3 regions of the Scandinavium sp. M-37 genome follow, and region 2 is predicted to be linked to each of the others. Evidence: predicted binding sites of a transcription regulator. Region 2 holds the regulator's gene; each other region holds the start of a gene.
What was found. Region 2 encodes PurR, which represses purine synthesis genes. Its sites were predicted from a motif close to CANGCAAACGTTTGCNTG; they were not measured.
Positions count from the first base shown of each region.

Region 1 (10,396 bases), on a different contig from region 2:
TACCAGGGCGGTCAGCGGCTCGCCTTCCCTGTCGAGCGCCTCAAACATCGCCATCACCTGCGCTTCATCGCTGATGTCCGCTCTCACGGCAAAGGCCTTGCCGCCGCTCTCGGTAATCGCATTGACCACCTGCGTGGCGGCTTTGATGTTGTGGTGATAATTTACCCCCACGGTGTAACGCTCTTGCGCCAGCAGAATCGCCGTCGCCCTGCCAATTCCCCGGCTCGCGCCGGTAACCAGTGCTATTGCCATTGTCTTCTCCCAAAAGAAAGGGCGCCGAAGCGCCCTTAAAAGATAGAGTACTCAGCGAATTACTGATATTCGCTCATCGGCACACAGGCGCAGAACAGGTTGCGGTCACCGTACACGTCATCCAGACGCTTCACCGTCGGCCAGTACTTGTTCGCCATACCTGCCGGGAAGACCGCCACTTCGCGGCTATAGCCGTGGCTCCACTCCGCCACCAGCTCGTTCTGGGTGTGCGGGGCGTTCACCAGCGGGTTATCTTCCCGTGGCCATTCGCCCTGCTGAACGCGGCTGATTTCATTGCGGATAGCCAGCATGGCGTCGATAAAGCGGTCGAGTTCGACTTTGCTTTCAGATTCGGTTGGTTCAACCATCAGCGTGCCCGCTACCGGGAACGACATGGTTGGCGCGTGGAATCCGTAGTCGATCAGACGCTTAGCGATATCCAGTTCGCTGATACCGGTCTCTTCTTTCAGCGGACGAATATCGAGGATACATTCGTGCGCCACGCGGCCATCGCGCCCGGTGTACAGCACCGGATACGCACCCTGCAAACGGGTGGCGATGTAGTTGGCGTTCAGAATAGCCACCTGGCTGGCACGCTTCAGACCCTGCGCACCCATCATGCGAATGTACATCCAGCTGATTGGCAGAATAGAGGCGCTGCCAAACGGGGCCGCCGATACTGCGCCCTGACGAGTCAACATCCCTTCGATTTGCACCACGCTGTGACCCGGTACAAACGGGGCCAGATGCGCTTTCACACCAATGGGACCCATGCCCGGGCCGCCACCGCCGTGTGGAATACAGAAGGTTTTGTGCAGGTTGAGGTGCGACACGTCCGCGCCGATAAAGCCCGGCGAAGTGATGCCGACCTGAGCGTTCATGTTCGCGCCATCGAGATACACCTGGCCGCCAAACTGATGCACGATCTCGCACACTTCACGGATGGTTTCTTCGTACACGCCGTGGGTGGACGGGTAGGTCACCATGATGCAGGAGAGATTCGCCCCCGTCTGTTCAGCTTTCTCACGCAGATCGGCGAGATCGATGTTGCCCTGTTTGTCACAAGCCACCACGACCACCTGCATGCCCGCCATCTGAGCAGAAGCCGGGTTGGTGCCGTGCGCAGAGCTTGGGATAAGACAGATATCACGATGCCCTTCATTGCGGCTTTCATGATAGTGACGAATGGCCAGCAGACCCGCGTATTCACCCTGTGCGCCAGAGTTTGGCTGCATACAGAGTGCATCGTAGCCAGTCAGTTTCACCAGCCAGTCAGACAGCTGGTTGATCATCTGGTGGTAGCCTTCGGCCTGATCCGCCGGGCAGAACGGGTGCAGCTCGCTGAATTCCGGCCAGGTAATCGGGATCATCTCGGCCGCCGCGTTAAGCTTCATGGTGCAAGATCCCAGCGGGATCATCGCCTGATTCAGCGCCAGGTCTTTACGCTCCAGCGAGTGCATGTAGCGCATCATCTCGGTTTCGCTGTGATAGCGGTTGAATACCGGATGAGTCAGAATATCGTCTTCGCGCAGCATCGCCTGGGGAATCGAACGGCTGTCGTGCGCCACGTCTTTGTCCAGGCTGTCGATATCCAGCCCATGATGATCACCGGCGATAACGGTTAACAGCGCCAGCACATCTTCACGGGTAGTGGTTTCATCCAGGGTGATACCCACCGCATGATGAATATCGCTACGCAGGTTGATTTCCGCAGCTTCGGCACGTGCCAGCACCGCGGCTTTGTCTTCCACTTCCACACACAGGGTGTCGAAGAAATGGTCATGACGCAGCTTCAGACCTTTCTGTTTCAGGCCGCTCGCCAGAATATCCGTCAGGCGATGAATACGCCCGGCGATACGTTTCAGGCCCGCCGGACCATGGAATACGGCGTACAAACTGGCAATATTCGCCAGCAGTACCTGAGAGGTACAGATGTTGGAGTTCGCTTTCTCGCGGCGGATATGCTGCTCGCGGGTCTGCATCGCCATGCGCAGGGCGGTGTTACCGGCGGCATCTTTTGATACGCCAATAATACGGCCAGGCATGGAGCGTTTGAATTCGTCTTTTGCCGCGAAGAAGGCCGCGTGCGGGCCGCCGTAGCCCATCGGAACACCGAAGCGTTGAGCTGAGCCAAACACGATGTCTGCGCCCTGTTTACCCGGGGCGGTCAGCAGCACCAGCGCCATAAAATCGGCGGCAACGCTAACAATCACTTTGCGCGCTTTCAGTTCTGCAATCAGCGGGCTGTAGTCATGCACTTCCCCGGTGGTGCCGACCTGCTGCAACAGCACGCCGAACACATCCTGATGGTCGAGCGCTTTTTCTGCGTCATCGACAATCACATCAAAACCAAACGTTTCCGCACGGGTACGCACCACGTCCAGGGTCTGCGGATGCACATCCGCCGCCACGAAGAAGCGGTTAGCATTTTTCAGTTTGCTGACGCGTTTGGCCATCGCCATCGCTTCCGCCGCCGCCGTCGCTTCGTCGAGCAGGGATGCAGAGGCAATATCCAGTCCGGTCAGGTCCAGCGTGACGGTCTGGTAATTCAGCAGCGCTTCCAGGCGCCCTTGAGACACTTCTGGCTGATACGGCGTGTAAGCGGTGTACCAGCCTGGATTTTCCAGCATGTTGCGCAGGATAACCGGCGGCAGCTGCACCGCGGTGTAGCCCATGCCGATGTAAGACTTAAAGCGCTTGTTGCGGCTGGCGATGGCTTTCAGCTCCGCCAGCGCGGCGAATTCTGTGGTGGCCTCACCGACCTGCGGTGGCGTCGCGAGCTGAATATCCTGCGGCACAATCTGGCCGGTCAGCGCGTCTAACGACTCTGCGCCAACGGTATTCAGCATTTCCTGCTGCTGTGCCGCATCCGGGCCAATATGGCGTTCAATGAAAGCGCCGCGATGTTCAAGCTGGCTTAAGGTCTGTGTCATGAGCGAGGGTTCCTGAAACGTGCAGTGAATCGATAATGTCTTAACTAACATGCCCGGTGGCGCAGTCGCTTACCGGGCCTACACTTCCAACCGTAGGCCGGATAAACGCAGTGCCATCCGGCACAGTTTTAATCGTCTAGCAGGGCTTCGTACGCAGTGGCATCGAGCAGGGCGGCGACTTCAGCTTCGTCGCTGGCTTTGAATTTGAAGATCCAGCCTTCGCTGTATGGCTCGCTGTTGACCAGCTCCGGGGAGTCACTCAGCGCGTCGTTCACGGCAACGATTTCTCCGCTGATTGGCGCGTAAATATCGGACGCCGCTTTTACTGACTCGGCAACCGCACAGTCGTCACCGGCAGCAACGGTTTTGCCCACTTCAGGCAGATCGACAAACACCATGTCGCCCAGCAGTTCCTGTGCGTGCTCGGTGATGCCTACGGTGTAAGAACCGTCGGCTTCTTTACGCAACCATTCGTGTTCTTTGCTGTATTTCAGTTCTGCAGGTACATTGCTCATTCACATTTCTCCAGAAAAAATAATCGATTACACGACGGCTTTGCCGGCGCGTACAAAAACAGGTTTGGTCACCTTAACCGGCATTTCACGGTTGCGGATTTGTACCACCGCCGTATCGCCAATACCCGCAGGGACGCGAGCCAGCGCAATGCTGTAGCCCAGCGTCGGTGAGAAGGTGCCGCTGGTGATAACGCCTTCGTGTTGATTGCCCTGCGCGTCGCTAAAACGCACCGGCAGTTCGCCGCGCAGTACACCTTTCTCGGTCATCACCAGGCCAACCAGCTGCTCGGTGCCGTGCTCACGCTGGGCTTCCAGCGCTTCGCGGCCGATGAAGTCACGGTCAGTCGGTTCCCAGGCGATGGTCCAGCCCATGTTGGCTGCCAGTGGGGAAACGCCTTCGTCCATCTCCTGACCGTACAGGTTCATGCCTGCTTCCAGACGCAGCGTATCGCGGGCGCCCAGGCCACAAGGCTTGACACCGGATTCCACCAGCGCATGCCAGAAGTCTGCTGCTTTCTCATTCGGCAGCGCGATTTCATAACCTGCTTCGCCGGTATAGCCGGTGGTGGCGACAAACAAATCCCCGGCCTGAACGCCGAAGAACGGTTTCATGCCTTCGACGGCGTTGCGCTGTTCGTCGTTGAACAGGCTGGCGGCTTTGGCCTGCGCGTCAGGCCCCTGCACCGCAATCAGCGCCAGATCGTCACGCACGGTGATGTCGATGCCGTACGGCTCAGCGTGTTCGCTAATCCAGGCCAGATCTTTTTCACGGGTGGCAGAGTTAACGACGAGACGGAAATAGTCTTCGGAGAGGAAATAAACAATCAGGTCATCAATGACCCCAGCGGAGGCGTTGAGCATCCCGGTGTAGAGCGCTTTGCCGGGTTTCGTCAGTTTGGCTACATCGTTGGCCAGCAGATAACGCAGGAATTCGCGGGTCCGACTGCCGCGCAGATCGACGATAGTCATGTGTGACACATCGAACATCCCCGCGCCGGTACGGACCGCGTGGTGTTCATCAATTTGCGAGCCGTAATGCAGCGGCATCATCCAGCCATGAAAGTCCACCATGCGTGCGCCACACAGCGTGTGTTGTTCATACAAAGGCGTCTGTTGAGCCATCTTGTCCTCGTTGAGTAAGCGGGGCTACCGGCTGCTTTGTGGACAAAATTCAGCCACAAAGCCCAGCGTCGACACCGCTCCGGGCACCGACGCAAACGTTCTCTTTGGTCTGACGTTACCACCGAAAACCGCGGTAAACCATAAGGCAAAGCGAACCATCAGATTAGCTTATGACCAAAATGAGCCAAAAACTCTACAGAACGATCGACTGCCTTTCTGCGACTAATGCCACATAAAATTAACATTCTGGTGAAATATTTAGTTCAAGATGACATTTCGTGCGGATAATTGGGCGGATTTTTCGTAGGGGAATTTTTGTGACATTAATAAAACTAATGCGAAAAAGGGGGTGAAATTAGATTATTTCAAATGAGGGGAGAAAACCCGACGCGCCCGCCGGGTTGAGAAGTGTGATCGCGTTAACGTAACCAGGCGGGGAGATCGTTCAGCCCCATCGCCTGACGAATCAATTGCGGTTTAACGCCCGGCAGCGTATCGGCCAGTTTGAGGCCAATGTCGCGCAGCAATTTCTTGGCGGGATTGACGCCCGCAAACAGTTCGCGGAAACCCTGCATTCCTGCCAGCATCAGCGCGGCGCTGTGTTTACGGCTGCGCTCATAGCGACGCAGATAGAAGTGCTGCCCGAAATCTTTGCCCTGCGTATGCAGGCGACGGATCTCATCGATAAGCTCGGCGGCATCCATAAAGCCCAGGTTTACACCCTGCCCGGCCAGCGGATGAATGGTGTGTGCCGCATCGCCGACCAGCGCCAGACGATGCGCGGCAAACTGACGAGCATAGCGTCCGGTCAACGGGAATACCTGGCGTTCGCTTTCCACTTCGCACAGGCCCAGACGATTATCAAAGGCTACATTCAGCGCCTGATTGAACGCCACGCCGTCGGCCTGCTGCATCTTCGCCGCGTCATCCGGCGGCAGTGACCAGACGATGGAGCACAAATGCGGGTCACTCAGCGGCAGGAAGGCCAGGATGCCTTCGCCATGAAAGACCTGGCGCGCAATCGCCTGATGTGGCTCGGTGGTGCGAATGGTCGCCACCAGCGCATGATGACGATAATCCCAGGAGGTCAACGGAATATCGGCCTTGTTGCGCAACCAGGAGTTCGCCCCATCGGCCCCGATAACCAGTCGCGCCGTCAGCATGTTGCCATCTTTCAGCGTCAGGAAGGCTTCATTTTCGCCCCAGGCAACCTGCGCCAGTTCGGCGGGTGCCATCAGGGTGATGTCTTTGCTGCGCTGCGCTTTTCGCCATAACGCGTGGTGAATTACCCCGTTTTCGATGATATGCCCGAGATGGCTGTAGCCGAGGCTTTCATCATCAAAGGCGATGCGACCGAAACTGTCTTTATCCCATACTTCCATTCCGTGATAGCGGCTCGCACGTTCGGCAGTGATGTCATTCCAGACATCAAGGCGCGACAGCAGTTTTTCGCTGGCGGCGTTGATCGCCGAGACGCGAAGCTGCGGCGCGGCATCGGCCTCAACCGGTTGCGGCTGATGCGACTCAATCACCGCCACGCGCAGGCCGCTGCCCTGTAAGCCACAGGCTACGGCCAGGCCAACCATTCCACCACCGACAATAGCGATATCTACACTTTGCACGTTGTTCATCCTTATCTCGCTACCTGACCCAGGGTACGCAACGCCAGCGCGTCACGCGCCGGGGTGAATAATTCCATCGCCATCAGCCCAACGTTTCGCCCGGCCACCAGCGGCGCCCAGCGATTGGCGAACAGATGCACCAGACCGTCGGTCACGCCGATGGTCGCATTTTTATCGTTTTCTCTGCGCTGCTGATACTGACTTAACAACGCGTACTCGCCCGGATCGCTCGCCTGAGCCAGCATTTCCGCCAGCGACATTACGTCGCGTAGACCGAGATTAAAACCTTGCCCGGCAATCGGGTGCAGGGTTTGCGCCGCGTTGCCGACCAGCGCCAGGCGGTGCGATATCGCCCGGGAGGCGGTGGTGAGCGACAACGGATACGCGTTGCGGCTACCCGCGTGGGTAATGCGCCCCAGCCGCCAGCCGAAGGCTTTTTGCAGTTCGTCGCAGAAGCGAGCGTCGGACCAGGCCAACACCTCGTCGTGATGGTCCAGCGGATGGCACCATACCAGCGAGCAACGTCCGTCGGACATTGGTAACATCGCCAGCGGACCGTGGGCGGTAAAACGCTCGAACGCACGGCCGTTATGCGCCACGGCAGTGGTCACATTAGCGATCACCGCCAGTTGTTGATAAGGCTGCTGCTGCCAGGCAATCCCAGACTGTTCGCCGAGCGCCGAACGCGAACCGTCCGCCGCCACCAGCAGTTTACCGGTCAGGGTCTGGCCGTTATCCAGTACCACCTCGACGCTGTCAGGGCTGCGGGAAAAACGCTCGACGCGCGCCGGGCAATGCAGCGTCACGCCAGGTGCTTTGCGCAGCAGCGCAAACAGACGCTGGCCGACGTCGTGCAACTCAACCACCTGCCCTAAGGCAGGCAGGCGATAATCTTCCGCTTCCAGAGTGACAAACCCGGCGTGACCGCGATCGCTGACGTGGACGGTACGAATCGCCGTGGCACAATCGCGAATAGCCTGCCAGATGCCGACCCGCGCTAGCTGCTGACAGGTGCCAGCCGCCAGGGCGATAGCCCGGGCATCAAACCCGGGATGCTGCCGGGAATCCGGCGCAACGGCTTCGACCAGATGCACCGGAAGCTTACCCGCGCTGAGGTGCGAAATCGCCAGCGCCAGCGTGGCGCCGGTCATCCCACCGCCGACAATAATCACGCTCATTGTTTATGGGCCGCCATCAGCGCCTCAATATCATCCGCACGTTTAACCACGCTGGCGGTGAGGTTTTCATTGCCGTTTTCGGTGATAACAATGTCATCTTCGATACGAATGCCAATGCCGCGATACTGCTCCGGCACGTCAGCATCCGGCGCGATATACAGGCCAGGCTCGACGGTGAGCACCATCCCAGGCTCCAGCACGCGAGAGCGATCGGCGCCATATTCACCGACGTCATGCACATCCAGACCCAGCCAGTGGCTGAGGCCATGCATGAAGAACTTACGGTGGGCGTTGTCGGCAATCAGCTGATCGACTTCCCCGTCGAGGATGCCGAGTCTCACCAGGCCCGTGACCATGATGCGCACCACTTCACCAGTCACCTCCTGCATAGTGGTGCCCGGACGATACAGCGTCAGCGCCGTTTCCAGCGAGTCGAGCACGATGTCGTAAATTTCACGCTGCGCAGGCGTGAATTTGCCATTCACCGGGAAGGTTCGGGTGATGTCTCCGGCGTAGCTGCGGTATTCACAGCCCGCGTCGATCAGCACCAGATCGCCATCGCGCAGTTCAGATTCGTTTTCGGTGTAATGCAGAATGCAGCCGTTTTCACCGCCGCCAACAATGGTGTTGTAAGACGGGTAGCGCGCGCCGTGGCGGTTGAACTCGTGGTGAATTTCCCCTTCGAGCTGATACTCAAACATTCCCGGACGGCATTTTTCCATCGCGCGGGTATGCGCCAACGCGGAAATTTCTCCTGCCCGACGCATGACCTCAATTTCTTCTGCCGATTTGAACAGGCGCATCTCATGCACCAAAGGCCGCCAGTCAACCAGCGTGGCTGGGGCTTTCAGATTCTGACGAGAGCCTTTGCGCAGTTTATCCAGCGCGTTGAACACGATAGTGTCGGCATAAGCGTATTCGCCCTGGGCGTGATACACCGCGTCCAGACCGTTTAGTAACTGGTAAAGCTGTTCGTCGATTTCGCTGAACGCCAGCGCACGATCGACGCCCAGCTTCGCCGGGGCCGCTTCTTGCCCCAGGCGGCGACCAAACCAGATTTCAGCGGTAAGGTCGCGGACGCGGTTAAACAGAACGCTATGGTTGTGGGTGTCATCGCTTTTAATCAGCACCAGTACCGCTTCCGGCTCATGAAAGCCGGTGAAGTAGGTGAAGTCACTACTCTGGCGATACGGATACTCCGTGTCGGCACTGCGTATGGCTTCCGGTGCGGCAAAAATTAACGCCGCGCTGCCTGATGGCATCTGCGCCAGCAGCTTCTGCCGACGCTGAAGGTACTCCTGCTGAGTCATGACACCCTCCTGAGCATTCTTATTGTTAATGTAAGGTTGGTTTACGAACTTCTGGCGCGGTCGGCTGCTGATGAGTGAACGTATCGTGGCACAGCAGGGCTGCAACGCGCACATACTCCACTATCTCTTCGAGCGACATTTCCAGCTCTTCCTGATCTTCGTCTTCGTCGTAGCCCAGCTGCGCAATGTTACGCAGATCGTCGATGGCTTCGCCGGTTTCGCCTTTCACTTTATCAAGCTTAGGCTGCGTCACGCCCAGGCCCAGCAGGAAGTGATTGACCCAGCCTGCCAGCGCATCGGCGCGGGTGAAAACGCTGACATCATCGCCATCCGGCATGTACAGCTGGAACATGAAACCTTCGTCTTCCAGCGTGTCGCTGGTGACGGCGTGGACTTTCCGCAGCACTTCAGCCAGCTCGTGACCGAAAGCCATGCCTTCGTTGGTCAGGTCGTGCACCAGCGGCAGCCAGCTGCTGTCTTTGTTACCACCACACAGCATGCCGCTAATCAAACCATGCATTTCGGCAGGCGTTAAGCCGACGCCCTGTTGGTTAAGTAACTGGTTCACATCGTTGTAACCAGGCATTTCGTTCTGTATAGACATGCGCATTCGTCGTCGTTGGGGGGAAGTTTCATGTTATGCTACCACTTTGGACCCTGGTGAACCAGAAAAGGGCTTGTATGTTCACAGTGGGGTAGCTATAGTGTCGCCCCTTCGCGGGCCCCGGTGCGGGCTGTGGAGGTAGCGCAGTCAATCAGCAGGAAGGTGGCATGTCTGCAGAACCCGTCGATATCCAAATTTTTGGCCGTTCACTGCGAGTGAATTGCCCGCCTGAACAAAGGGATGCCCTGAATCAGGCCGCGGACGATCTGAATCAGCGGTTGCAAGATCTGAAAGAACGCACTAGAGTCACAAATACTGAGCAGCTGGTCTTTATCGCCGCCCTGAATATCAGCTACGAGCTGACCCAGGAACGCGCGAAAACACGTGACTACGCAGCCAGCATGGAGACACGCATTCGGATGCTCCAGCAGACCATTGAACAAGCACTCCTTGATCAAGGTCGCACAACCGAAAAGACGGCTCCAAAGTTTGAATAACACTTCACGGTTAACTATGGTAGAGTGACCTTGAAGACAAAATTTCTCTGAGATGTTCGCAAGCGGGCCAGTCCCCTGAGCCGATATTTCATACCACAAGAATGTGGCGCTCCACGGTTGGTGAGCATGCTCGGTTCGTCCGAGAAGCCTTAAGACTGTGACGACATATTCACCTTGAACCAAGGGTTCAAGGGTTACAGCCTGCGGCGGCATCTCGGAGATTCCCTACCCTCTTCCTCTACCACACTCATGAAATCTGTTTCTGCCCCTCTAACCAGACAAGAAATTCGCCAACTGATTCGGCAGCGTCGTCGCACGCTTACGCCAGACCAACAACGTCTTTTTGCTGAGCACGCTGCGGCG
Region 1 covers NZ_JBIGIN010000004.1:182,491-192,886, forward strand. Annotated here, with positions in the region: gene ACG0Z5_RS05425 (SDR family oxidoreductase) at 1-252, opposite strand, end outside; gene gcvP (aminomethyl-transferring glycine dehydrogenase) at 312-3,185, opposite strand; gene gcvH (glycine cleavage system protein GcvH) at 3,314-3,700, opposite strand; gene gcvT (glycine cleavage system aminomethyltransferase GcvT) at 3,728-4,822, opposite strand; gene ubiI (FAD-dependent 2-octaprenylphenol hydroxylase) at 5,242-6,444, opposite strand; gene ubiH (2-octaprenyl-6-methoxyphenyl hydroxylase) at 6,456-7,622, opposite strand; gene pepP (Xaa-Pro aminopeptidase) at 7,619-8,932, opposite strand; gene ACG0Z5_RS05460 (YecA family protein) at 8,958-9,536, opposite strand; gene zapA (cell division protein ZapA) at 9,704-10,033, shown strand; RNA gene ssrS (6S RNA) at 10,075-10,258, shown strand; gene ACG0Z5_RS05475 (5-formyltetrahydrofolate cyclo-ligase) at 10,283-10,396, shown strand, end outside.
Region 1: the regulator PurR is predicted to act here: its motif matches at 4,911-4,928, upstream of gcvT (glycine cleavage system aminomethyltransferase GcvT).

Region 2 (10,396 bases):
CACCCGTACCTCCCTGCGTGATGCCAATGGAAACGCGACCCGTGAAGATACCTCTGTCCCGCGCGCGCTGGAGCTAAGTGAGATCCCAGGCATCGTGGATGACTTCCGTCAGGCTGTCGCTAATGCACGCGAAGCAGGCTTCGACCTTGTCGAACTGCACTCTGCGCACGGCTACCTGTTGCACCAGTTCCTGTCGCCTTCCGCTAACCAGCGTACCGACCAGTACGGCGGCAGTATCGAAAATCGCGCCCGTCTGGTACTGGAAGTGGTTGATGCCGTCAGCAAAGAGTGGAGTGCCGATCGCATTGGTATCCGCGTGTCGCCAATTGGTTCCTTCCAGAACACTGACAACGGCCCGAACGAAGAAGCCGATGCGCTGTATCTGATTGAAGAACTGGGCAAACGTGGCATTGCTTACCTGCACATGTCCGAGCCAGACTGGGCAGGCGGTCAGCCGTATACCGAAGAATTCCGTCGTAAAGTACGTGAACGCTTCCACGGCCCGATTATCGGGGCCGGTGCCTACACCCCTGAAAAAGCGGAAGACCTGATTGCCAAAGGCCTGATTGACGCGGTGGCGTTTGGTCGTGCCTACATCGCTAACCCGGACCTGGTTGCACGTCTGGAGCGTAAAGCGGAACTCAACCCGCAACGTCCGGAAAGCTTCTACGGCGGTGGCGCGGAAGGCTATACCGATTACCCGACGCTCTAATCCCCTGATTGATTGATAGCGGCGGGTATCCGCCGCTATACTGATATTCCTGTTTTACGAACAAGACCTTAAGGGAAAGAGAATGCGCCTACTTCACACCATGCTGCGCGTTGGCGACCTGCAACGCTCTATTGATTTCTACACCAAGGTGCTGGGCATGTCGCTGCTGCGCACCAGCGAAAACCCGGAATACAAATACTCTCTGGCTTTCGTCGGTTACGGCCCGGAGAGCGAAGAAGCGGTTATCGAACTGACCTATAACTGGGGCGTCGACAGCTATGAGCTGGGTACCGCCTATGGTCATATTGCACTGAGCGTTGATGATGCAGCAGAAGCCTGCGAGCGCATCCGCAACAACGGCGGCAACGTCACCCGCGAAGCGGGTCCGGTAAAAGGCGGCAGCACCGTCATCGCCTTCGTAGAAGATCCTGACGGCTACAAAATCGAACTGATTGAAGCTAAAGACGCTGGTAAAGGTCTGGGTCATTAAGGTTCATGGGTGCTAAGGCACCCTTTTTTTACTCCCGCCTCTGCTGCAACCGCTGGCAAAATTTGCCATAATGCGCGCTACTTTTTGTAAGCCTAAGAGATCCTGATGTCCGACAACGCTCAACGTAATGCACTGTGCGACCGCTTCCGTGGTTTTTATCCTGTAGTCATTGATGTAGAAACCGCAGGCTTTAACGCCAAAACGGATGCGCTGCTTGAAGTGGCCGCCGTGACGTTGAAGATGGACGAAGACGGCTGGCTGATGCCGGACAGCACACTGCATTTTCACGTTGAACCGTTTGAAGGGGCAAATCTGGTCCCTGAAGCGCTGGCGTTTAACGGGATCGACCCCAACGATCCTGAACGTGGTGCCGTCAGCGAGTACGACGCCCTGCATGCCATTTTTAAAGAAGTACGCAAAGGGATGAAGGATCAGGAGTGTAACCGTGCGATCATGGTGGCGCACAACGCTACGTTCGATCACAGCTTTATGATGGCCGCTGCCGAGCGGGCCGGGCTGAAGCGCAACCCATTCCATCCGTTCGTCACCTTCGATACTGCAGCATTAAGCGGCCTGGCATTAGGCCAAACCGTGCTGTCGAAAGCCTGCCTCGCGGCGGGGATGGAATTCGATGGTAACCTCGCGCACTCTGCCCTGTATGACACCGAACAAACCGCGCAGCTGTTCTGCGAAATCGTCAACCGCTGGAAGCGCCTCGGCGGCTGGCCGTTGCCGATGCCAGAAAACGCAGAATAAAAAAAAGCGACCATTGGTCGCTTTTTTATTGCCAGACAAAGACTTACTCAGCAGGCTGCTCGTCGTCTTTATGCTTAGCCGCCGTCTCTTTGATAAGCGTCTGCAGTTCACCGCGCTGGTACATCTCAATCAGAATGTCACAGCCGCCAACCAGTTCGCCATCCACCCACAGCTGCGGGAAGGTTGGCCAGTTAGCGTATTTCGGCAGCTCGGCACGGATGTCCGGGTTCTGCAGGATATCGACGTAGGCAAAGCGCTCGCCACAGGCAGACAGCGCCTGAACCGCCTGAGCGGAAAAACCACAGCTTGGCAGCTTCGGGGAACCTTTCATATACAGAAGGATTGGGTTTTCAGCGATTTGGCTTTGGATTTTCTCAAGAGTGGTGCTCATGTCTTGCTTCCTTAAACTTCTTTTTATGACTGTAGTCAATCAGTGTAACGCCAACGACTGCTGTCAGAAAATAACATTTTGTTCACGCAAATGCATTTTACCTCTGGCGTTGTGAAGTTGCCTTAAAAATATGCCTTTATCGGCCGCGCCGCCCGTAGCTTGAGCATTTTCCGAGCACCTTATGCCAACGTTGACGCATTTTTTTGCAGTCGCTAACGAAACAGCGCATCAGATACAAAAAGTATATTAACAATTAGTGTTTTTATGCATTAGAATCGATTCGTTTTGTCAATCATACCCAGGCATGAGTGTTTGCCTGCCTAACAGAGGAATGCTCAGTGGCGCGAATAAATAAATTCTCGATCACGCTCTGCGCTTTACTGTTTACATCGCTGTCGATGACCCCTTTGTCTCATGCGTCTGAACAGGCGCGGCCTTCTGCTTCTCAGAAATCGCACCAGACTAAATCAGACCGCAAAAAGAAAACCACCAGCAGCAAAAGCAAAACCACCGCGAAAAAGAAAACCAGCACCGTTAAGCAGAAAACGGCCGCCAAAAATAAAACCCCTTCCGCCGTCAGCAAAACCGCCTCTTCTCGAAAAACCCGTAGCCCCGCATTAAAAACCGCCTCGGCAAAAATGGTGCAGAAATGCACTGTGCGTAAAGGCCATAAAAAGAAATGCGTTAATGAAGAAGTGAAGCCGCTGACCATTGCGGATGCGCACAAAGCCCGTGTGCAGAAAGCGCAAAAAACGGCAATGAATAAATTGATGGGCCAGATTGGCAAACCGTATCGGTGGGGGGGATCGTCGCCACGTACCGGTTTCGACTGCAGCGGTCTGGTTTATTACGCCTATAAAGATCTCGTGAAATTCCGTATTCCACGCACCGCGAATGAAATGTACCATCTGCGCGATGCCCGTTCCGTTGACCGTGGCGAGCTGCAAAGTGGCGATTTGGTATTCTTCCGCACCCGTGGCCGCGGCACTGCCGATCATGTTGGGGTGTATGTGGGGAATGGAAAATTCATCCAGTCACCACGATCCGGTCGCGATATCCAGATTACCTCTCTGAGCGAAGATTACTGGGCAAACCATTATGTCGGCGCGCGGCGCGTGATGACGCCGAAAACGATTCGCTAACCCCTACCCTGTCGTGAAAGCGACGGGGTAAGTTCCTCTTTAGCCACATCTTTTAATTTGCTACCCTATCCCTACTCAATACATGGCTATTGGGTATTAATAACAATAGGGAGAATAAGCAATGTCATTCGAATTACCTGCATTACCGTATGCAAAAGACGCCCTGGCGCCACACATTTCCGCTGAAACACTGGAATACCATTACGGCAAGCATCACCAGACCTATGTCACTAACCTCAACAACCTGATCAAAGGCACCGCTTTTGAAGGCAAAACCTTAGAAGAGATCGTGCGCACTTCCGAAGCAGGCGTGTTCAACAACGCCGCACAGGTATGGAACCACACCTTCTACTGGCACTGCCTGGCACCTAACGCCGGTGGCGAACCCACCGGCGAGGTCGCGGCCGCCATTAACGCAAGTTTTGGTAGCTTTGCCGAATTCAAAGCGCAGTTCACCGATGCAGCGGTTAAAAACTTCGGCGCTGGCTGGACATGGCTGGTGAAGAAAGCGGACGGCAAACTGGCTATCGTGTCCACGTCTAACGCGGGTACCCCGCTGACCACGGATGCTAAACCGTTGCTGACCGTAGACGTCTGGGAACATGCGTATTACATCGACTACCGTAACGCCCGCCCGAACTACCTTGAGCATTTCTGGGCGCTGGTAAACTGGGAATTTGTTGCTAAGAATCTGGCCGCATAATTTCTGGCCCGGCGGGTAGACCTCTCCCGCCGGGCATATTCTTAATGGCTTGAAAACGCTTCTTCCGGTTGACGACGCCCACTAAACAGCACCACCAACAGGGCGATACCGGCAATAATCGCGCCCATCACCGGCACAAAGCTGTAGCCGAGACCGCCGGAAATTACCGCCCCGCCCGCGGCCGCGCCCAGCGCATTCCCCAGATTGAACGCCCCGATATTCACCGATGACGACAGGCCAGGCGCTTCATGGGCCACGCGCATAACGCGCATTTGCAACGGAGGCACCACCGCGAAGGTCGCGGCACCCCAGACAACCATGCTCACGGCCGCGCCAATTTCGCTCTGCGCCAGCCATGGAATCGACACCATGATAACAATCAGCAGCAACAAGAAGCCTTTCAGCGTGCCGGTCACCGAACGGTCGGCAAACTTGCCGCCCAGATAGTTACCCAGCGAGAAACCAACCCCAATCAATACCAGCATCGCGGTAATAAACAGCGGAGATGCCGACGTCAGGGTATGCAGCACTGGCGAAATGTAGGTGTACAGGGTGAACATCGCGCCTGCGCCGAGCACGGTGGTCAACAGGGCCGTCAGCACCTGTGGACGCATCAGCACCGACAGTTCCTGTTTCACATTCGGGCGTTCACCGCTGCTACCTTTTGGCAGTGAGAACCACAGACTGAGCATCGCCACCAGGCCCAGACCAGCCGTTGCCAGGAACGACATCCGCCAGCCGATGGTTTCCCCGAGCCAGGTTGCCGCCGGAACCCCGCCGATGTTGGCGACAGTCAACCCCATAAACATGGTTGCCACCGCGCTAGCCTGTTTGTGTTTCGGCACAACGCTGGCGGCCACTACCGAGCCAAGTCCAAAGAATGCCCCGTGGTTCAGGCTGGTAATAATGCGCGACAGCAGCAGCGTGGTGTAATCCGGCGCGATAGCCGAGAGCACATTACCGAGAGTGAAAATCGCCATCAGGAAAATAAGCGCATTACGCCGTGCGCGATGGGAGAGCAGCAGCGTCATCAGCGGTGCACCGACCATCACACCAATGGCATAAGCACTGATCAGCATTCCCGCCACGGGAATAGAGACATCGACGCCTTTGGCAATCACCGGCAGCAGGCCCATCGGCGAAAACTCCGTGGTGCCTATGGCAAACGCCCCTATCGCTAAGGCCAGCAGGGGAAAATTGATTTTCATGTAACGACTCCGGTCAGCCATCCTCCAGGAAGGGAGATGGTGCAAAAACAGAAGTCAAAAGCATGACATCAATCACAAAAAAACAGAAGTAAACAAAATGGCAAAAGTTTTTTGCGAATTTGATAACAATCAGAAGGGATATGTGAAGGAGGAAGAGGTCTCTCCCTCCGGGTAAATCAGTGCAGTACGGCGGTCAGCCCGGCGGCCACGATCACGGCCAGAGCAATTACGGTCGTCATTAAAGAGAGCTTCAGGTCGGTACTCATCAATTTTTCTCCTTTTAATCCCCACAACAAAAGTGAGCCTGCTCATTTTTGCACAATCATACGCAAAAATCTCGCAGGTTTTCGGCGCATAACGATTTTTCTCTTTCCCTTTCCGTAAGAATCAGACAAAATTCCACGCTAATTTAAAAGCGTAGCAGCCATTGACCCCCTCCCGTCGTTCTGTGTCGTTTCCCGGCGTACCGCAATTCAAATGAATTGTATCCAGGGTGTGTAAAGGCAAACGTTTTCGTGTCGATAATCAGGCGTAAGGAAAGGGTCTGGAGTGAGAACGAATGGCAACAATTAAAGATGTAGCGAAACGCGCAAACGTTTCCACTACAACTGTATCACATGTAATTAACAAGACTCGCTTCGTAGCGGAAGAAACCCGCAACGCGGTATGGGCAGCCATCAAAGAGCTGCACTACTCGCCAAGCGCCGTGGCGCGCAGCCTGAAGGTCAATCACACCAAGACTATTGGCCTGCTGGCGACCAGCAGCGAAGCCGCTTATTTTGCCGAGATCATTGAAGCCGTTGAGAAAAGCTGCTTCGAAAAAGGCTATACCCTGATTCTGGGTAACGCCTGGAATAACCTCGAAAAGCAGCAGGCGTATCTGTCGATGATGGCGCAAAAACGCGTCGATGGTCTGCTGGTGATGTGTTCTGAGTACCCGCAGTCGGTACTCGACATGCTGGAAGAGTATCGCCACATTCCGATGGTGGTAATGGACTGGGGAGAATCAAAAGCCGATTTTACCGACTCCGTGATTGATAACGCTTTCCAGGGCGGCTATCTGGCCGGACGTTATCTGGTCGAACGCGGTCACCGAGAAATTGGGGCGATCCCTGGCCCAATGGAGCGCAACACCGGGGCGGGTCGTCTGGCGGGCTTTATGAAAGCGATGGAAGAAGCGCAGATTAACGTGCCTGAAAACTGGATCGTGCAGGGCGACTTCGAGCCGGAATCTGGTTATCGCGCAATGCAGCAGATCCTTGCGCAACAGCCGCGCCCTACCGCCGTCTTCTGCGGCGGCGACATCATGGCGATGGGTGCCTTGTGTGCCGCTGACGAGATGGGTTTACGCGTGCCGCAAGATATCTCCGTTATCGGTTACGACAATGTGCGCAACGCCCGGTTCTTTACCCCAGCGTTAACCACCATTCACCAGCCAAAAGATTCGCTGGGCGAAGCCGCTTTCGACATGCTGCTCGACAGGATCGTCAACAAACGTGAAGAGTCGCAGTCGATTGAGGTGCATCCGCGTCTGATCGAACGCCGCTCGGTGGCCGACGGTCCGTTCCGCGACTATCGCCGCTAATCACCTCTCAGGGGCCGGTTATTCCGGCTCCTGCAACCACTCTTTATTCAGCGTTTCGCTGTCCCCCAGATAGTCCAGCAGCCAGCTTAACGCTGGTGACATATCATTTTGTTGCCAGGTCAGGCAACACGCCGCATCCGGGAACGGATTTTCCAGTTCCAGCGCCACCCACTCACCGCTATCGATGTACGGTCGGGCAAAGTGCGTAGGCACCATTCCGGCGCATAAACCGGCAGATAAACAGGTCGCGGACGACTCCCAGTCCGGCACGACAATCCGTTTCTGGTTATCCAGCAGCCAGGTGATGCGTTTGGGCAATGAGCGTGAGGTGTCTTCGCGCACCAATGATGGCCAGGTGCGCAACACGTCATCACTCAGCGGACCGCGCATTTGCGCCAGCGGATGTCGGCTGGAGACCACACAGTTCCAGCTCAGCATTCCCATATCGCGAAACGCGTAACGTCCCCCGACCGGGATCGCCTGTGTGGCACCAATCGCCAGTTCGACACGCCCGTCGGATAACGCATCCCACACGCCGTTGAACACTTCCTGGAACACGCACAGTTCGACGTCCTGAAAGTGGCGATAAAAATCGACAATCAATTGCCGGGTGCGCTCCGGTCGAACAATGTTATCCACGGCAATCGCCAGACTGCCGCGCCAGCCGTTGGCAATTTGCTGGCACTGCTGGCGGGTGATCTGCATTTTTTTGATAACAGATCGCCCCTCCTTCAAAAACCACGCCCCCGCGGGCGTTAATTCGACGTCGCGATGCCGTCGTTCAAACAGTGGAACCGCCAGCCACTCCTCCAGCTGACGGACGGTATAACTGACCGCAGAAGGCACACGGTGCAACTCCTGCGCGGCGGAGGTGAAGCTGCCGTTACGCGCCACGGCGTCCACGACTTCAAGCGAATATTCTGACCACATAGGCTGCCTACAAAAAATTTGATTCCATCAGCCAAATATTAGCGTTTCACAAGCGAAGTTGCACTCCCTACACTCTGCTGCCATGTACACCTGCGACGAGAAATAAAATGAACAAGCTTCCTGGTAAAGGATTTTTATGCTGGCTAGCGGGCCTGAGCGTGCTCGGTTTTCTGGCGACCGATATGTATTTGCCCGCTTTTGCGGTAATTCAGAATGACTTACAGACACCGGCGGCAGCCGTTAGCGCCAGCCTGAGCCTGTTCCTGGCCGGATTCGCGTTTGCCCAGCTGCTGTGGGGACCGTTGTCCGACCGATATGGTCGGAAACCCATTCTGCTGACCGGGCTGGCCATTTTTGCCATCGGCTGTATCGGCATGCTGTGGGTAAGGGACGCCACCACGCTGCTGGTGCTGCGCTTTATTCAGGCCTTCGGCGTGTGTGCCGCTGCCGTCACCTGGCAGGCGATGGTGACCGATTACTATCCGGCGGAGCGCACTAACCGCATTTTCGCGACGGTGATGCCGCTGGTAGGGCTTTCCCCGGCGTTGGCTCCGCTGCTCGGGAGTTGGATCCTGCACCACTTCGAATGGCAGATGATTTTCGCCACTCTGTTTGCCATTACCCTGGTACTGATGATCCCGGCCCTGCGTCTGAAAAAGCCAACGCAGAACGTGCCGCATAAAACCGAGAAAGCCCTGACCTTTATGACCCTGCTTCGCTCTCGCGATTATCGTGGCAATGTGCTTATCTATGCCGCCTGCTCCGCCAGCTTCTTCGCCTGGCTGACCGGTTCACCGTTCATTCTTAACGCTATGGGTTATGGCCCAACGGTGATTGGTCTGAGCTACGTGCCACAAACCATCGCCTTCCTGGTGGGGGGTTACGGCTGTCGGGCCGCATTGCAGAAATGGAACGGCCAGCAGATGTTGCCGTGGCTGTTACTGGCCTTCGCGGTGAGCGTGGCGGGGACCTTTGCGGTAGGCCTGACCGCAGGCAGCTCCCTGACCGCCCTGCTGATCCCGTTCTGCCTGATGGCAATGGCCAACGGCGCGATTTACCCTATCGTAGTGGCTCAGGCGTTACGTCCGTTCCCACAGGCGACCGGACGTGCGGCAGCCCTGCAAAACACCTTACAGCTCGGCCTGTGCTTCCTTGCAAGCCTGGTAGTCTCCACGTTGATTGCCACCCCGCTGCTGACCACCACCAGCGTGATGCTGTTCACCGTGCTCCTGGCGGGTTGGGGATATCGGATGCAGTATGTTGCGCAGCGTGATGAAAATGAAGGCGCAGCGCGCGAATCACACGCATAGTGTCGGTAGCAACTATGTAACAACTCAGTCATTAGTTTGCTAAGAATTTTTTATTGAATCACTCATTTTTGCGGCCTATACTGATTCTGCATTACATAATTACGATAAATATGAACAATTAACGGGGGAACGGATCTCCCCCGTTTCCCCACGGATGGCCTTTCGGCAAGGGATATCTCCCTTCCTCTGTTCTACGTCGGATAGCAGACTCACGGCAACGTCCGTGAGAGTTCTCACATAACCAAAAAAGCGTCTACGCTGTTTTAAGGTTCTGATCACAAGCCGCGTGATGGAGAAGCTATGAGTTCATCGTGTATAGAAGAAGTAAGCGTGCCCAATGATGACTGGTATCGAATCGTCAACGAAATGTTGAGTCGGGCCGGTATCAGAATTAATGGTTCCGCCCCCTCAGACATCCGGGTTAACAACCCTCTCTTCTTTAAGCGCGTGCTACAGGAAGGGTCACTGGGATTAGGCGAGAGTTATATGGACGGCTGGTGGGAATGCGAACGTCTGGATCTGTTTTTTCAGCACGTTCTTCGTGCCGGACTTGAAAGCCAACTCCCCCGCCACCTCAAAGATACGCTACGTGTCGCAGGCGCCCGCCTACTCAATTTACAAAGTAAAAAACGTGCCTGGATAGTCGGCAAAGAGCATTATGATTTGGGCAATGATTTGTTCAGTCGGATGCTTGATCCGTTCATGCAATATTCCTGCGCGTACTGGAAAGAGGCGCAAACCCTCGAACAGGCGCAAGAGGCCAAGCTGGATCTCATCTGCCAGAAACTTCAATTGCAGCCTGGAATGCGGGTACTGGATATCGGCTGCGGCTGGGGCGGGCTGGCGTATTACATGGCGAAAAACTACGGCGTCAGCGTGGTCGGGGTGACCATTTCTGCCGAACAGCAAAAAATGGCCCAGGCGCGTTGTGAAGGGCTGGACGTGCAAATCCTGTTGCAGGACTATCGAGATTTGCAGGACCAGTTCGACCGCATCGTATCTGTCGGCATGTTTGAACATGTCGGGCCAAAAAATTACGCCACCTATTTTAATGTGGTAGACCGTAATCTGAAACCAGACGGCCTGTTCCTGCTGCACACCATTGGGTCGAAAAAAACGGATAATAATGTCGATCCGTGGATCAATAAATATATCTTTCCGAACGGCTG
Region 2 covers NZ_JBIGIN010000001.1:14,763-25,158, reverse strand. Annotated here, with positions in the region: gene ACG0Z5_RS00145 (alkene reductase) at 1-712, shown strand, start outside; gene gloA (lactoylglutathione lyase) at 795-1,202, shown strand; gene rnt (ribonuclease T) at 1,308-1,958, shown strand; gene ACG0Z5_RS00130 (Grx4 family monothiol glutaredoxin) at 2,002-2,349, opposite strand; gene ACG0Z5_RS00125 (C40 family peptidase) at 2,688-3,491, shown strand; gene sodB (superoxide dismutase [Fe]) at 3,613-4,194, shown strand; gene ACG0Z5_RS00115 (MFS transporter) at 4,236-5,402, opposite strand; gene ACG0Z5_RS00110 (YnhF family membrane protein) at 5,579-5,668, opposite strand; gene purR (HTH-type transcriptional repressor PurR) at 5,962-6,987, shown strand; gene punR (DNA-binding transcriptional activator PunR) at 7,006-7,917, opposite strand; gene punC (purine nucleoside transporter PunC) at 8,025-9,227, shown strand; gene cfa (cyclopropane fatty acyl phospholipid synthase) at 9,528-10,396, shown strand, end outside.

Region 3 (10,396 bases), 150 kb from region 2:
CCTGACGGTCGTAGTGAATCCCAGGCACTTTATAAAATCCGGTCGCCGAGAGCGGGACCTGATTCAGCCACGCCAGATTTGCCACCTGCGCAAAGCTGTAATAGCTATCTTTGACCTGTACCACGCCATTTGAGAAACGCACTTGCTCTGCGTCGCACTCATGCCGCGTACACAGCATCTCCACCAAACGCTGGCGCAGCGTCTGGGCGGCGATTTCCGCCGCTTTACCGTTAAGGTCAGCGCCGGACGAGGCCGCCGTGGGCGAGGTATTCGGCACTTTGCCGGTGCTGGTGGCCGTCATCTGAATGGTATCGAGCGGGATCTGCAGCACGTCGGCGACAATCTGTGCCACTTTGGTGTTCAGCCCCTGGCCCATTTCCGTGCCGCCGTGATTGAGCTGCACCGTGCCGTCGGTGTAAATCAGGATCAGCGCCCCAGCCTGATTGAGAAAACTGGACGTGAACGAAATGCCGAATTTCACCGGCGTTAGCGCCAGGCCACGCTTCAATACCGGGCTTTGCGCATTAAAGGCTGTGATATCCGCCCGCCGCTGGCAATAGCGTGCGGAATCGGCCAGTTGTCCGGTCACTCGCTGGGCCAGATTCTGTTTTACCGGCTGATGATAGTGGGTCACGTCCCGCCCGGGGCCGCCATAGAAATTCAGTTGACGTACCCGCAGCGGATCCTGTCCGAGATAACGGGCGATAGCGTCCATGATTTGTTCGATAGCCACCATGCCCTGCGGCCCACCGAAACCGCGAAATGCGGTGTTCGAGGCCAGATGGGTACGACAGCGATAGCCAGTGACCCGGGCATCGCCGAGGTAATAGGCGTTATCGGCATGGAACATTGCCCGGTCACAGATAGAGCCGGATAAATCCAATGAATAGCCGCAGTTCGCGGCCAGATCGATGACGATCCCGTGGAGTAAACCTTCGTCGGTGAAACCCACGTCGTAGCGCACAAAAAACGGGTGGCGTTTACCGGTTATCCGCATATCGTCCCGGCGAGAAAGCCGCAGCTTCGCCGGGCGTCCGGTGAGGCGAGCCACCAGCGCAGCATGGCAGGCGATGCCCGCCGCCTGGGTCTCTTTCCCGCCGAAGCCGCCCCCCATCCGACGCACGTCCACGGTGACCTTGCTTTGCATCACGCCCAGCACCGAGGCCACCAGCTTTTGCACTTCAGTCGGATGCTGGGTGGAAGACCAAATCTGCATCGCGCCGTCTTCCCCCGGTAGCGCCATCGCCACCTGCCCCTCGAGATAAAAATGCTCCTGGCCGCCAATGTGAAACTGGCCCTGCAAACGCTGAGGTGCTGAGGCAAGCGCCGCATCGGCGTCGCCACGCTGCTGGATGTGCGGCTGTTCGACAAAATGGCCTTTGGCCAGCGCCTGCTCGACGTCAAGCACCGCCTCGAGTGGCGCAATCTCAACCTTTGCGGCTAAAGCTCCGGCGCGCGCGGCGGCGGGAGACTCGGCGGCAATCATCAGCACCACCTGCCCGTGATACTCGACGATCTCCCTGGCGAACAGCGGATCGCCGGGTGCCAACGGGCCGATATCCAGCTCGCCGGGAACGTCCTGCCAGCTCAAAACGCGCACTACGCCGGGCACGCTGAAGCAGGCCGCGGTCTCGATATGGAGAATGCGGCCATGGGCGCAATCACTCAGGACCGGACAGAGATGCAACATCCCCGCCAGCGGGGTTTTATCGTCGATATACTCCGCCGTGCCGCTGACGTGGCGCTCGGCGCTGTCGTGGGGCCGGGATTGACCTGCCCGCCCTTGCAACTGTTGTAAAAACTGCGCTTTCAGCGCCGCTTCGGAAAATAGAGGGGGTTTAGCCGACATAGTCTGTAACCTCCACGGCGTGGTCAGATGTGATGTGCAGGAAATAGCGTTTCAGCAGATTCTGCGCCACCTGCAGACGGTATTCCGCACTGGCGCGAACGTCGCTCAGCGGGGAAAAATCCTGCGTCAGTGCCGCACAGGCGGCTTTCAGGGTTGTGTTATCCATCGGTTTGCCCAGCAGCAGCGCCTCGACGCTAAACGCTCTGGCAGGCGTGGCCGCCATACCGCCGAAGGCAATACGCGCGTAGGAAATCATGCCGTGTGTTACCTGCAGGTTAATCGCTGCAAAGACCGCTGAAATATCATCTTCGCGCCGTTTAGAGACTTTCCACAGCCGCAGATTCTGTGACAACGTCACGTCATCAATCACGATATGCGAGATAAACTCCCCAGGGTTAAGCCCCGTCTGGCGATAGCCGGGGAAGAACTCAGCCAGCGCCACTTCCCGCGAGTGTGCTCCGCAGCGCAGTCGCAGGCGAGCATCCAGCGCCAGCAACGCCGGGGCGCAGTCGCCAATTGGCGAGGCGTTAGCAATATTGCCCCCGATCGTGCCCTGGTTACGAACCTGCTGTGACGCAAAACGATTAAGCATCTCGCTGAAAGTCGGGATCACCATTTTCAGCTGATGCTGGAGCGTGTCCAGGCTGGTCATGGCTCCGATAATCAGCTGATTACCCTCGCGTGTTACCCCGTGAAGCTCCGCCACCTGCGCCAGTGAAATCAGCCGGGTATGCGGCTGATGGGCCTGAGTGACCCGCAGATTGAGATCGGTGCCGCCCGCCAGCAGGCTCGCCTGCGGATAGCGCAGACAGGCGTCTGCCAGTGCCTCCAGCGAGCCCGGCCTCAACAGCGCGTCGTCAGACGTTACGCTCAGGGCCTGAAGCTGTTTCACCGTTTGGGCCTCTGACGCCGTGAATTTATCGCTACAGGGCATGTTGAGGATCTGTTTTGCCGCTTCGACAATCGGCCGATAGCCGGTACAGCGGCACAGATTGCCGCCGAGATGATGCGTGACGGTGGCGCTATCTGCTGCCGCGCCGCTTTTGTGCATCGCGAAAGCCGACATCACGATCCCGGGGGTACAGAATCCGCACTGCGAGGCGTGTCCACAGGCCAGAGTGTGTTGCAGCGGATGCAATTCACCGCCGTCAGCCAGATCCTCCACCGTCAGCAACTGTTTCCCGGCCAACTGACCGACTAACAGTAAACAGGCATTGGCGCTTTGGTAGCGCATTTTGCCCTCGTCAACGCTGCCGATCACCACGGTACAGGCCCCGCAGTCACCGGAGGCGCATCCCTCTTTGGTGCCACAGCGCAATCGGTCGGTACGCAACCAGTTCAGCACCGTCAGATTCGGGTCGATATTGTCGATAGTGATGGCCTGTTGATTGAGTAAGAACTGAGTCATGCCGCCACCTCCAGAGCATCGCGTCGCCAGGCGCATTCGCCGTTGATCCACGTCTGGGCGATGTTGCGGTCGTCACCAAGGGTCATCAGCATAAACAGGCGTTCATAGATGTCGTTACAGCGGGCACTGCGCAGCTGTTGCAGCGGGGTCACCGCCGGGTCGAGTACCACAAAATCGGCCTCTTTACCGACCGCGAAATTGCCAATTTTGTCATCCAGACACAGCGCCCGGGCGCCGCCCAGGGTCGCGTGATAGAACGCTTCACTGGCGCACAGGCGGTAACTCTGCAACTGGCCGATTTTGTAGGCTTCGCCGAGGGTGCGTAGCATGCTGAAGGTGGTGCCTGCCCCGACATCGGTGCCGATGCCCATTTTGACCTGCTTCTGCCAGCAGGTTTGCAGCCGGAACAGGCCACTGCCGAGGAACAGATTGGAGGTCGGGCAAAACGCCACCGCCGAATCGCTGTGATGCAGGCAGTCCCACTCGGCTTCCTGCAAATGGATGGCGTGCGCGAACACGCTACGTTTCCCGGTCAGACCGTAATGGTGATACACATCGAGATAGTTTTCGTGCTCCGGCCACAGGCTTTTGACCCATTCGATTTCCTGCGCATTTTCGCTTAAATGGGTGTGCAGCCAGGTGTCAGGAAACGCTTCCCGCAGGCGCTGCACCGCTTCCAGCAAGGCAGGCGACGACGTCGGCGCAAAGCGCGGCGTGATGGCATAACCCAACCGCTGCTGGTTATGCCAGCGCAGGATCAGCTCGCGTGTCTGCTGATAGCTCTGCTCGGCGGTTTCCGTCAGGTAGTCCGGCGCATTGCGATCCATCATCACTTTCCCGGCAATTATTCGCATGTTTTGCTGCGCGGCGGCGGCGAACAGTGCGTCAACCGATTCCGGATGCACGGTGCCAAATACCAGCGCGGTAGTGGTGCCGTTCGACAGTAGCTGGTTAAGGAAAAATGCCGACATCTGCGCCGCGTGCCCGGCGTTGCCATACTGACTTTCCACCGGGAAGGTATAGGTGGTCAGCCATTCAAGCAGTTGCTCGCCAAACGCGCCGATCATTTCGGTTTGCGGATAATGGAGATGGGTATCGACAAAGCCCGGTACGATTAACTTGCCGCGTAAATCGACCCACGCGTCCGGCTGCGTCAGCTGCGACTGCCCTTCTTCCCAGCTCATTAACGCCGTCACCCGTCCGTCGGCGATAAACAGTAGCCCGTCCTCCAGAAAGCGCGCCTGGCGGGCAATGTCTTGCGGATGTTCTGCGACGGCAGCAATATCAAAAAAGCTCCCGCGCACCACACGGTGGTATTTCACCATCTCTGACCTCTTTTTTATCTCTTACCCGATGCGTGCCGGGCAACGATTTGCAGGTGTATTATCAGAGTAGATTGCAAAGAGAGTGCCAGCTTTGGATTTTATTATTTCTTATTTATTTCAATCAGTTAGTTATTATTCATTCATTTGCGCAACAAACTGAATAATATTCACTCCGCAACCGATTGCTTATTTCGGCAAACGGTTGCTTTGCATATAGGGATGTCTTTATTAAAGGCGTCTGACGAATGCAGTGTTTTTCATTGCACAGCGGGAGCGCATTTGCACCGTTACCGGGCACGCCGATCGGTCGAAATGCCGCTATCAGGGGCAGCAACTTCCGTTACCGCAGAATAACCGTGCGTGCTATGGTAGTAAGACAGTTAAAGCATTGAGGAACAGCAAGAATGATCGTACTGGTTACCGGCGCTACAGCCGGGTTCGGGGAAAGCATCACCCGCCGTTTTATCGCCAATGGCCATAAAGTTATCGCCACTGGCCGTCGTCACGAACGCCTTCAGGAGCTGAAAGAAGAGCTCGGCGACAATCTGCTGACCGCACAGCTCGACGTGCGTAACCGCGCCGCCATTGAAGAGATGATCGCCAACCTCCCTGCCGACTGGCGCAATATTGATATTCTGGTTAACAACGCCGGGCTGGCGCTGGGAATGGAACCGGCGCATCAAGCCAACGTCGATGACTGGGAAACGATGATCGACACCAACAATAAAGGCCTGATCTACATGACCCGCGCGGTACTGCCGGGCATGGTAGAACGTAATCGTGGGCACATCATCAATATCGGCTCAACCGCCGGAAACTGGCCTTATGCGGGCGGCAACGTCTACGGGGCGACCAAAGCCTTCGTGCGTCAGTTCAGCCTTAACCTGCGCACTGATTTGCACGGCACCGCCGTTCGCGTGACCGATATCGAGCCGGGCCTGGTGGGCGGGACTGAGTTTTCCAACGTCCGCTTCAAAGGCGACGATGCGAAAGCTGAAAAAGCCTATGAAAATGCCAATGCGCTGTCGGCGGAAGACGTGACCGAAGCGGTATGGTGGGTGGCGACGCTACCAAAACACGTCAACATCAATACCCTTGAGATGATGCCGGTCAGTCAGACCTACGCCGGGCTGAGCGTTCACCGCCAGGGCTAGCGATAATAAACCCGCCCGGTCAGCAGACCGGGCTGGGCGTAGCGCTAAAATCCGCGTAAAATAACGCACTTACCCCGCAATGAAGAAAGAGCCATGGCCGCAGAATCGCAACTCAATCCGACCCAGCCCGTGAACCAGCAAATCTACCGTATTTTGCGCCGGGATATCGTGCACTGCCTGATAGCCCCGGGGACACCGCTGTCCGAGAAAGAAGTTTCGGTTCGTTTTGACGTGTCGCGCCAGCCGGTACGCGAGGCGTTTATCAAACTCGCTGAAAACGGGCTGATTCAGATCCGACCGCAGCGCGGCAGCTATGTTAATAAGATTTCCCTCTCGCAGGTGCGCAACGGCTGCTTCGTGCGCCAGGCGATTGAATGTGCGGTGGTGCGCCGGGCCGCAGCGATGATTACCGATGCCCAGTGTTACCAGCTGGAGCAGAATCTGCATCAGCAGCGCATCGCCATCGACCGTCAGCAGCTGACCGATTTCTTTCAACTCGACGATGAGTTCCACCAGTTGCTGTCGCAAATCGCCGATTGCCAGCTAGCGTGGGAAACTATCGAAAACATCAAAGCCGCCATTGACCGGGTGCGCTACATGAGCCTCGACCACATCTCCTCCCCGGAGATGCTGTTACGTCAGCATCAGGATATTTTTAGTGCGCTGGAGAAGCGTGACGTCGACGCCGTGGATAAAGCGATGACCGTTCATCTACAGGAAATTAGCGAATCGGTGCTGCTCATTCGTCAGGAAAATCGCGACTGGTTTAGCGAAGAGTAATTCAGTAGTAGGCCCGGCGAACAGCGCCGCCGGGCAAAACACTTTACAGCCTGGCCGCGAAGGCCGCCACGGTGGCTTTGGCCCCTTTCTCCAGCAGTGACAGATAGGCATCCGTCACCTGCGTCACAAACTGGCTTTCCTGCGGCAGTTCGTTGCCGAAAATCGCGTCGATCCCCAGCAGCGCTTTAACACGCGCTTCGCCCTGGGCGCTGTTCTGCACCACGGTCTGGATAGTGCTCAGCAGCGGATCGCATACTTCAATCGCATTGCCCTGCTCGTCGATGCCATCGACGTAACGCATCCAGCCTGCTACGCCCAGCGCCAGCAGCGAGAAGTCGTTGTTTTTCGCCAGGTGCCAGCGCACGGAATCCAGCATACGCTGGGGCAACTTCTGGCTGCCGTCCATCGCGATTTGCCAGGTACGATGGCGCAGCGCCGGGTTGCTGTAACGATCGATCAGCAGATCGGCGTAGCGCCCGAGGTCAACGCCCTGCACTTTCAGGGTCGGGGCCTGCTCTTTCAGCATCAGCGCATGGGCGGCACGACGGTAGTTGTCGTCTTCCATGCACTCGTTAATATGCTGATAACCGGCCAGATAGCCGAGATAGGCGAGGAACGAGTGGCTGCCGTTGAGCATACGCAGTTTCATTTCTTCAAACGGGATAACGTCAGACACCAGTTCGGCTCCGGCTTTTTCCCACTGCGGACGACCAGCAACAAAGTTATCTTCGATAACCCACTGACGGAACGGCTCACAGGCCACCCCAGCCGGGTCGCGCACGCCGGTGATGGCTTCGATTTTATCCAGCGTTTCGGGCGTGACGGCCGGTACGATGCGGTCAACCATAGTGGACGGGAAAGTGACGTTCTGCTCAATCCACTCTGCCAGGTCGCCGTTCAGCGCCCGGGCATAGGCCCGGACCACTTTACCCAGCACGTGACCGTTTTCCGGCATGTTGTCGCAGGACATCACGCTGAACGCCGGAAGGCCCGCAGCTTTACGACGTGCCAGCGCTTCCACCACGACACCCGGGGCGGAGGTCGGCTGATGCGGGTTTTGCAGATCGGCGGCGATCAGCGGGTGATCAAGGTTGAGTTCCCCGGTCGCCGGGGAGTGGCAGTAGCCTTTCTCGGTAATGGTCAGCGAGACGATCGCCACCTGCGGCTCGCACATTTTTGCCAGCACGGTTTCCAGGCCATCAACCTGCGCATGCAGGGCGTCTTTGACCACCCCGACCATGCGTGCGGTCCAGGCATCGGCAGACATTTCTGCCACGGTATACAGGTTATCCTGGCGCTTGAGGTCAGCGATTTGCTGCTCACCGCCAATCAGATTCACTTCGGTATAGCCCCAGTCGCTGTTGTGCTCCTGAGCCAGAATATCGGTGTAGACGGCCTGATGTGCGCGGTGAAACGCGCCAAAGCCGAGGTGCACGATGCGGGAAACAAGTTTGGTGCGGTCGTAAGCGGGTACGGTCGCCTTAGCGGTTAAAAGCGTGTTTTGCATTATATGACTCACTGTTGAGGACGCTCATTGCCATACTAGAATAGCCACATGAACATCCCGTACTTTGATTTGCATTAATTTCTGTGCAAGTGGTATGACATGAAATGAAAGTTGTGTGACAGCCTTATCAGACTCTGGCTGCCACACGGTTGCCTTTAGCTATATTGCCCCAGTCGTGAGTCAGCGGTCGCCGGGGCACGTTCGGCGGCATCCTGCGGCAGACTCAGGTCGCGGTCACACACTTCTGGCATCAATACTGCCGACACCAGGCCAATCACCGAATAGCAGATAACCATCGCCACCATCGGCCACCAGCTCCCGGTGACATTACAGAAAATACCGGCCAGTAAGGGACCAAAGCCCACCGCCACCAGCCCGCCCGCTTCTTTGGCAATCGCCATGCGGGTAAAGCGATTTCGCGAGCCGAACATTTCCGCCATGGTGATGTTTTCCAGGGCAAACAGCCCGAGTACCGCCACGTTATGGATGACTATCAGGCTCAGCATGATGGTGCTGGCGCTGTAGCTTTTATCGACAATGATCGCCAGCATCGGATACGCGAGGATAATGGCCGAGATATTAAGGATAATGTACGGCAAACGGCGACCAAATTTGTCCGACAGCCAGCCCAGCAGCGGGATGGTGATAAAACCGATCACGGAACTGATCATCAACGCATCCGTCGGGATAGCCTTATCGAACAGTAGCGTCTGCACCAGATAACCGGCGAGGAACGTCTGGATCAACCCTGAGTTACCGGCCTGACCAAAGCGCAGCCCGGTCGCCAGCCAGAACGTTTTACTGCGGAACATTGCCCCCAGCGACGTCTCGTCGGCAACTGCCGCACTGGCTACCGCCCCGTTCTCGCTGACCTTTTCAAACACCGGGCTCTCTTTAAGATTCAGACGCAGCCAGATGGCGAAAATCATCACCACTACGCTTGCCAGGAACGGCACGCGCCAGCCCCAGGCGACCAGCGATTCCCGGTCGAGCAGGAAGAACATCACCGCCCAAATAGCCGTGGCGCTAAGCGTGCCGCAGTTGGTACCCATCGCGACAAGCGAAGAGATGATGCCGCGTTTTCCTTTGGGCGCATATTCTGCCAGCATCGTTCCGGCCCCGGAGATTTCTGCCCCCGCGCCCAGCCCTTGCACGATACGCAGGGTGACCAGCAGCACCGGCGCAAAGATCCCAATCTGGGCGTAGGTGGGCAGGACACCAATCAGAGTGGTGCAAATCCCCATCATGGTGATGGTGATAAACAGCACCTTTTTACGCCCGATGCGGTCGCCCATTTTGCCGAAGATAAACGCCCCAACGATACGCGCGATATAGCCTGCGCCGTAGGTCCCCATCGCCAGGATCAGCGCCATCGCCGCCGACTGTTCGGGAAAGAAAATCTCATGGAAAACCAGCGCCGCGCCGAGGGAATAGAGCTGGAAATCCATAAACTCCAGCGCCGTACCTAACCAGCCGGATACGGCGGCGCGGACCAGATCTTTGGTGCTTCGTACAGGTTGATGTTGCGTCATAGTCGTTATCTCTGAATGTAAGGTGCGGACCACTCACTCGCCACTCGCTGTTATTGTTATTCTGCGAAGGTCAACAGGACCTTGCAGCAGTGCTTTTGATCTTTTTCAAAACGTTCGATGGCGTCGCTGACGTGCCGGTAATCCATCACGTGGGTGATGAGCTTGTCCGGGTCAATCAGCCCCTTCTTCAGCCAGTCGATCACCACCGGGAATTTATTGGCGTTCAGGCGTGAGGAATAGATTGTCAGCTCTTTACCGGTGATACCCTGCTGCGCCACCTGCGACGGATCGCTGGAGAAGCCCATCAGCACGATGCGCCCAGCGGGCGACGCCAGATTCACGGCCTCCTGCAATATCGACGGATGACAGGCGGCATCGACAATCAGCGTCGGCCTGATGCCCTTTTCTTCCAGTGCCGCCTGCAGCGACTGGCTGCTGTTATCAAAGGTCCAGTCAGCGCCGCAGCGCTCGGCCATCGCCAGTCGTTCGGCAATACGGTCGACGACAATCACCTGTTTAACCTTATAAACGCCCTTCAGCGCCTGAACGGTCACCAGCCCCATCGGCCCGGCACCGTAAATCAGCGCCACGTCCTGCTCGGTCGGTTGCGCCTGCCCGGTGACGTTCGCCGCGATGGTGAACGGTTCGACCATCACCGCGTGCTTGTCTTCGATGCTGTCCGGGATGGTCCAGGCGTTGCCCGCAGGCACTACCGCGTATTCGCTGAATCCGCCATCGCGATGTACGCCCAGTACCACAAGCGACGTGCAGACGTTCGGTTTGCCGATAGAGCACGGATAGCACTGCCCGCAGCTGATCACCGGGTCGACGCTGACGCGCT
Region 3 covers NZ_JBIGIN010000001.1:166,083-176,478, reverse strand. Annotated here, with positions in the region: gene xdhB (xanthine dehydrogenase molybdopterin binding subunit) at 1-1,849, opposite strand, end outside; gene xdhA (xanthine dehydrogenase small subunit) at 1,839-3,257, opposite strand; gene guaD (guanine deaminase) at 3,254-4,582, opposite strand; gene ydfG (bifunctional NADP-dependent 3-hydroxy acid dehydrogenase/3-hydroxypropionate dehydrogenase YdfG) at 4,987-5,736, shown strand; gene ACG0Z5_RS00880 (GntR family transcriptional regulator) at 5,830-6,516, shown strand; gene ACG0Z5_RS00875 (mannitol dehydrogenase family protein) at 6,560-8,023, opposite strand; gene ACG0Z5_RS00870 (MFS transporter) at 8,179-9,555, opposite strand; gene ACG0Z5_RS00865 (Zn-dependent oxidoreductase) at 9,612-10,396, opposite strand, start outside.
Region 3: the regulator PurR is predicted to act here: its motif matches at 4,774-4,791, upstream of guaD (guanine deaminase).